Linked DNA regions of Runella sp. SP2. The protein of the gene in region 1 interacts with the protein of each later gene in a pairwise test. Links are inferred from orthologs where the notes say so. Each region holds a gene or a part of one and is shown on either strand. Other genes may lie near its edges. The genes, in order: secG and secA.

Evidence for each region.
Region 2: the proteins of secG (region 1) and secA interact in binary tests that used the Escherichia coli proteins (3 or more experiments, as listed by UniProt). The link is inferred for Runella sp. SP2 from one-to-one orthologs.

What each region holds. Positions count from the first base shown.
Region 1 is NZ_CP031030.1:2,132,076-2,135,247, forward strand. The notes cover bases 1-2,847. They hold secG (preprotein translocase subunit SecG), read left to right. Parts: upstream 1-1,166; coding sequence 1,167-1,529; downstream 1,530-2,847. Other genes in these bases: DTQ70_RS08935 (LptE family protein), read left to right, coding at 1-272; DTQ70_RS08940 (hypothetical protein), read left to right, coding at 297-1,115; DTQ70_RS08950 (hypothetical protein), read right to left, coding at 1,604-2,026; DTQ70_RS08955 (LytTR family DNA-binding domain-containing protein), read right to left, coding at 2,031-2,441; DTQ70_RS08960 (two-component regulator propeller domain-containing protein), read left to right, coding at 2,608-2,847. Also shown: more of DTQ70_RS08960, read left to right, coding at 2,848-3,172. UniProt on the Escherichia coli protein: Subunit of the protein translocation channel SecYEG. Overexpression of some hybrid proteins has been thought to jam the protein secretion apparatus resulting in cell death; while this may be true it also results in FtsH-mediated degradation of SecY.
Region 2 is NZ_CP031030.1:2,793,215-2,797,455, reverse strand. The notes cover bases 146-4,061. They hold secA (preprotein translocase subunit SecA), read right to left. Parts: upstream 3,697-4,061; coding sequence 346-3,696; downstream 146-345. Other genes in these bases: DTQ70_RS11705 (ABC transporter permease), read right to left, coding at 3,863-4,061; DTQ70_RS11715 (YggS family pyridoxal phosphate-dependent enzyme), read left to right, coding at 146-177. In the rest of the region: more of DTQ70_RS11715, read left to right, coding at 1-145; more of DTQ70_RS11705, read right to left, coding at 4,062-4,241. UniProt on the Escherichia coli protein: Required for protein export, interacts with the SecYEG preprotein conducting channel.

The DNA.
Region 1 (3,172 bases):
ATTTGCAGTTGGAGGGTTCTATTACTGCCTATGAAGTTACTCCTGCGGCACCTACGGCCAATGACCAAGCAGCACTCAACCGACTTACAATAACGATTCAAGTAAAGTTTACCAACAACAAAGACGAAGAAAAGAACTTCGATCAAAGTTTTTCATTCTTCAAAGATTTTCCTCAAAGTCAGACACTAAGCCAAGTAGAGAGCCGACTTGTACCCCAAATTTTGGATCAAATTGTCCAAGATATTTTTAATAAGTCGGCAGGAGATTGGTAGGTTTTGTATAAAACGACCCCATATATGAGTAATCGTTACGTAAAAGAATCATTTTCGTACTGGACGTCGCATCCAGACGATATTACGGAGGCGGACATTCCCTACCTCCAAGAAGCATCCGATTTGTACCCATATTGTCAAACACTACGGGTATTGGTTGCTAAAGCGACTGCCCTTCATCAGCCAGACGTGGCCGAAGTTCCCATTCAAAAAGCCGCAGCGTATTCAATTAGTCGAAATACCTTGCGAAAACTAATCCAAAACGAATTTCAATGGTCGCCCAATCTCAAGAGTAAAAAATTTGAAAATGTATTGTGGCCAGCTGATTATCAAAAGAAGGACGTAGAGTCATTGGCAAAACCCCGATGGAACTTGCCTGAATTACCAAAAATTAGTCTTTTTGACGAACCATTAGAATCATCACAGCAGAAAACATTAATGCCAGAATTGCCACCTATTGACGACACGACATTGCGCGAGAACGTATTGCAGAATGATTTAGAACAGATTGAGAGTTCAACAGCCGAAGAAAATGTAAAGTTGCACCGAGAACTAGAACGCCAAATTCAGATGGACATCATTGATAGCTTCATCGAAAATGAAGCTCGAATTGGACCCATCCGCGCTAACCTGAACGACGTAGTTAATGTTGAACCAGAAGACCTCGCCAAAAAACGAAATTCTACCGTCAGAGGAGAGGTGGTAAGTGAAGGGATGGCGAGAATCATGGTGCGTCAAGGAAAAATTGAACGGGCCATTGAAATATACGAGCAACTGATGTTGAAAAAACCAGAAAAAAAGGCGTACTTTGCCGAAAAGATAAAAGACTTAACCACGGAGTAGCAAGTGAAAGGTTAATCTTGAACTAGAAAACTCATAACTGAAAACAAAAAAATGTTTACCGTATTTATCGTTGTAATTGCTATTATCGCTGTATTGTTGGTTTTAATCGTACTGGTTCAAAACTCTAAAGGAGGCGGTTTAGCAGGAGAATTTGGAGGAAGCGGTGCGAGCCAAATGTTTGGTGTAAAACGTACTACTGACCTTTTGGAACAAATCACTTGGGGATTAGCAGGTGTGATGGCGATTTTGGCGTTGGTTTCGCATTTGTTCATCGGTGAGCCTCAAGCAGCAGGTGGAATCAATAGCGTAAACGTAGAGAAAGCGAACCAACGTTCGTTGCCTGCGGCTCCAGCGCCTACAACACCTGCACCAGCAACTACACCAGCTCCTGCACAACAACCAGCGCAGAAATAAGTCAGTGTTGCTGCTTCCAATTGGAAGCCTAAAAGCCACGAAGAAATCAATTCTTCGTGGCTTTTTTTATGGATTTAAGAATAAGCGCTGGTGTAGCTTTGGAGTGTACCGAGGTATTTTTGGGGGAGACAAATCTGAATGCCGTCGATGGTACAGCAAATAAAGGTTTGTAGGAAAAAACGCTTACTTTCCCAATGACGAATTTTTGTCCAAGGAAAAAGAAGTGGCGGATGCCCGAACTGGAAAAATGGCATAATGTGCAGATACATCCCTTCTTGGGTAAAGGCGAGCCGAAGCAAGCCGTTATAATTGGAGAGACCAACCCGCCCCGTCACGTTGGCATAAAAACCCTCTTTTAAGGGTTGGGTAGCGAATTTTTTAGCTAGGTTTTGCCAACCACTGACGTGTGAAAAACCATAGACAATTACCGACCACAGAATGGAAAATACGACCATAAAAGCGAAGGCGATGCCTGCAATATACAATGCCATTTCCATGAGTTTAGCTGGTTATTCGGTGGGCGAGTTGAAAAAAGTGATAGACTTGCTGAAATACCTTGCGTTTACGGCGCGCAATAGGTAGGCACACCCCATTTTGAAGATGCACTTCGTATTCAGGAAAATCACAGGAAGTAATCGAATCAAGATTGACTAAAAACGATTTATGAATGCGGGCGAAAGGATAGGTTTTTAGTTCTTGGTTGTATTCTTTTAAAGTTTTTGCCACCAGAAAACGCTGCCCGTCTTTTAGATAGATATTACTGTAGTTGACATCACTTTGGATATAAAGTATTTGATTGATTGGGATACTGACAAAGCGATTCATGTAGGGTAATGTGAGTTTGGGAATGGAAACTTTCCGCTGAGGGACTTTTACAAGCTGGGGCAAAAGCGGGTGAGTGAGCGCGTTCATAACTTCAAGGGGTTTTGTTATTTTGATGATTCAAAAATAAATTGGACAAAATCCCCGAAAAACTACCGATGAATAACTGGCGGCATCTGTAAAAAGGTGGTGGACTTGGATGTATTTTTGGTAATTTGCTATTTTGGGGATTGTTCAAAACATTGATTGGAAAAACATGCGGCTTAAAGGCGGGCTTTTGTTGTACTTGCTAGGGTGGGGTATTCCATCGCTGTTTGCGCAGGTGTTTCAAAATGCTTGGGTAGAAAATTTTGACAACCGAAACGGCCTTTCCCAAAACACAGTTTGGAGCATCAGTCAAGATAGTCGGGGTTTTCTTTGGGTAGGTACCGACGATGGGTTGCTACGGTACGACGGGTATCAGTTCAAACCCTATCGGGCGCAGATTGGCAAAGCAGCGGGGGGGCTTCCAAGCAATAGTATTCGGCAGTTATTCCACAATGGCGACGAGCACCTTTGGGTAGGGACACGGAATGGCATTGCCCAACTCAATATATTGACGGATTCTATACGTACGTATTTGCCAAACGTTAGAATACGAAAAATCCTGCCAGGCGCAAAAGGGAAGCTTTGGGTTGGTACGAACAAAGGTCTTTATTTTCTAGATACTAAAAGCAAACGTACCTACTGCAAAATTCCTAAGCTTAATATACTAAATGCCGCACAGCTTGATACCGACAGGCTATTGATTTCTACCAGCGACAACTATTGGTTGTTGGACG
Region 2 (4,241 bases), 660 kb from region 1 along the record:
TTGGAATTTAGAGGCTTAAAACAGCTTTTTGACAAGCTAAATGCACGCGCGGCTGATTTTCCTGCAAATGTTGACCTTAAAGAAATTTCGATGGGCATGAGCGGAGATTACCCCATTGCGGTGGAAGAAGGAAGTACGCTCGTCCGCGTAGGTAGCGCCATCTTTGGCTCACGCTAAGCGTGAAGAGGGATGCTCACATCCCGACGCTTTTGTGTGAAGGGTTGCTCACAACCCGATTATGGTGTGTGGCGGGTTGTGAGCAACCCGATTACCAACCCGATGACTTAAACGAGAAAGCCCCGACCATGCGGTCGGGGCTTTTTTCTTTATTCAGTACAGCAGAACTTAAGCGATAACGACACAATCGCCGCGTTCTACTTCGTGTTCTACTTTCTTGTATTTCACATCTTTTACCACACGGCCATCGCGGTACTGAACCGTTACTTTTTGGTTACGGTCGGCGATTTTGATGGCACGTACAGGCATCGTTTTTTCGGTTTGACGAGCCGCGTAGGCATCTGGGCCACCTACTTCTGCAAAATCTTCATCTTCGCGGTTGGTATGAAGTTCTGGTTCAGGCTGACGAACTTGGCGTTGCGGTTGTTGTTGCGGTGGTTCTTCTTGAGGAATGAACGATTTTACCAAGAAACTAATCGTTTCGAAGTTAACCTTACTCATTAGTTTCTTGAACAACTCAATCGACTCAAACTTATAAATCAACAATGGGTCTTTTTGCTCGTAAGCCGCGTTTTGTACCGACTGTTTGAGGTCGTCCATGTCGCGAAGGTGCTCTTTCCATTCTTGGTCAATGAGCGAAAGAACTACAAATTTCTCCATTTCACGCACAATCTCACGACCGTTTGATTCAATGGCTTTCACGAGATTGACGCCAATTTGCGTGCCTTTGATACCATCAGTGAAAGGAATCACGATTTCTTGGATGGTGCCACCGCGTTCTTCGTGGATTTGTTTCAGTATCGGCAATACTTGTTCCGCTATAAACTTATTTTTGGTTGCATAGTGGCCTTCAGCCGCTTCGTACAAGCGTTGAACTCGTTGTTCAGGTTTTAGCTTGTTGTAGTCATCGCGCGTAAATGGTGGTTCAATGCCAAAATTGGTAATGACGGCCAATTCGAGTTCGTCGAAGCTACCTTCGGTATTGTTGATGATTTCGTTACAAACATCGTACATGGTGTCAGCAATGTCAATCGCGAGACGATCCCCAAAAAGGGCATTCCGACGGCGTTTGTAGATGCTTTCACGCTGCATGTTCATGACGTCATCGTATTCAAGGAGGCGCTTACGTGTACCGAAGTTGTTTTCTTCCACTTTTTTCTGCGCTCTTTCAATCGACTTTGACACCATCGAGTGCTGAATCACTTCACCTTCTTCCAAGCCCATGCGGTCCATTACACCCGCGATGCGGTCAGAACCAAACATACGCATTAGCCCATCTTCCAATGACACAAAGAACTGTGACGTTCCTGGGTCTCCTTGGCGACCTGCACGACCACGCAACTGACGGTCAACGCGGCGGCTTTCGTGGCGTTCGGTACCAATGATGGCCAAACCTCCCGCTGCTTTTGACTCAGGTGTAAGCTTGATGTCGGTACCACGACCTGCCATGTTGGTTGCAATCGTAACCGTTCCAGGTTTCCCTGCTTCCGATACAATTTCGGCTTCGCGTTGGTGTTGTTTGGCGTTCAAGACTTGGTGTGGAATCTTACGGAGGGTAAGCATACGGCTCAATAATTCTGAGTTTTCAACCGAAGTTGTACCCACCAACACTGGGCGTCCTTTGCCTACCAACTCAACGATTTCGTCCACCACGGCGTTGTATTTCTCCCGTACCGAACGATATACTTTATCTTCTTCGTCCTTACGCGCAATCGGAATGTTGGTAGGAATACTAACAACGTCCAACTTATAAATTGTCCAGAATTCACCTGCTTCGGTTTGGGCAGTACCTGTCATACCACAAAGCTTGTGATACATACGGAAGTAGTTTTGGAGCGTTACCGTAGCGTACGTCTGCGTAGCGTCTTCTACTTTTACGTTTTCTTTGGCTTCCACAGCTTGGTGCAATCCGTCTGACCAACGGCGCCCTTCCATGATACGGCCCGTTTGTTCGTCAACGATTTTTACCTTTCCGTCCATCAACACATAGTCAACGTCGCGTTCAAACAACGAATAGGCTTTCAACAACTGTTGGATTGTGTGAATACGTTGCGTTTTGACCGAATAATCGCGCAACACTTCTTCTTTACGAATAAGTTTTTGCTGATCGGTAAGCTCAGCGTCTTTGTCAATCGCATTCAAATCAATCGACAAGTCAGGCAATACGAAGAAGTTAGGGTCTTCGGCTGAGCCTGTCATATAGTCAAGCCCCTTTTCAGTAAGCTCGATGCTATTGTTTTTTTCTTCAATGGTAAAATAGAGTGGAGCATCGGCTTCTGGCATCAACTTTTGGTTTTCTGCCAAATAGATTTTCTCCGTTTCCTGCATGAGGGTTTTGATACCCGTTTCACTCAAGAACTTAATAAGCGGTTTGTATTTGGGGAAACCACGGTGTGCACGGAAGAGGGCCAAACCTCCTTCTTTTTTGTCGCCAGCCGCAATTTTCTTTTTGGCTTCGTTGAGCAAATCCGTCACGAGGCGTTTTTGGGCTTCTACAATGCGCGATACGCGGGGTTTAAGCTCGGCAAAATCTTGTTCGTCGCCGCGCGGTACAGGGCCGCTGATAATCAGAGGCGTACGGGCGTCGTCAATCAAAACGGAGTCAACCTCATCGACCATTGCAAAGTGGTGTTTGCGTTGCACAAGCTCTTCGGGCGAGTGCGCCATGTTGTCGCGAAGGTAATCAAAACCAAATTCGTTGTTGGTTCCGTAAGTGATGTCAGCCAAATAGGCTTGGCGGCGCGCGTAGGTATTGGGTTGGTGGCGGTCGATACAATCAACCCGCAAACCATGAAATTCAAATAGAGGAGCATTCCACTCACTATCGCGGCGGGCAAGGTAGTCGTTGACCGTCACGACGTGCACGCCTTGACCTGCAATGGCATTCAAGAAAGCAGGTAGCGTAGCCACGAGGGTTTTACCTTCTCCCGTAGCCATTTCGGAAATTTTCCCTTGGTGCAATACCGTTCCCCCGATGATTTGCACATCATAGTGAACCATGTTCCACTTGATAGGGTGGCCTGCCACATCCCAAGTCGTTCTCCAAATAGCCTTATCGCCGTCGATGGTAATATGATTTTTCCTAATTGCGAGTTCGTGGTCTAAAAGACTGGCAGTGACCTCAAGACTTTCATTTTCGGTAAAACGACGCGCCGTTTCTTTGACAATGGCAAAGGCGGTGGGCAAAATCTGCATCAAGACTTTTTCCAACTCTTTGTCGCGTTCTAGCCCAAGGCTGTCAATTTTTTTGAAAATGTTCTCTTTGGCATCAACGTCCATATCAGCATTGGTAGCCACTTGCTGGCGCAGCGCGTCTATTTGGTCGTCGATGGCCTTGAGTTCATTCGCAATAAAGGTCTTGAGTTCTTGCGTTGCGTTTCGAAGCTGGTCATGGCTGAGTGTACGTAGTTTAGCAAATTCGGCATTTACTTTATCCACGTAGGGGGCAAGTTCTTTCAAATCACGTTCCGATTTGGTCCCAAACAGCCCAGAAAAACTTTTTGTGAGGAATTTAATCATTGTTACTGTATGAGTCAACCAACAAAGGCCAACGGTTTATGTATTTTTCTTTATCACAAATATCGCACCCGCTTCGGGAATTTTCTACAAAATTAGCTTTTTGTCAGCAGTTTAATGACATTTTAAGGGTTTGATTGCTTGTTTCGGTCAAAATGTCAGCTTAAAATTAAAGTCGGCTTGCACGTTGGGCGGGAATAAACGACACCAAAATCGTGATGGAAATGACGGTGACAGCCGTAATGACGAAGTCTGTCCACTCCATTTTTACGGGATAAGCGTCCACCACCGAACTCACCATACCCATGGAGAACAAACCATATTGCCTTTGTAATAAACAGGCAATGATTCCCAAAAATAATCCAAAGAGTGCCCCTGTGAATGCAATTAGACTACCTTCAAACAAAAAAATGCGTTTGACGGTTGAAGCATTTGCACCCATGGCAAACAGCATTTTAATATCGTCTCGTTTTTCAATCACCAACATCGAAAGGGAAAAGAAAATATTGATGGCCGCCACCAAAATGATTAACCCAAGTGAGACTGTG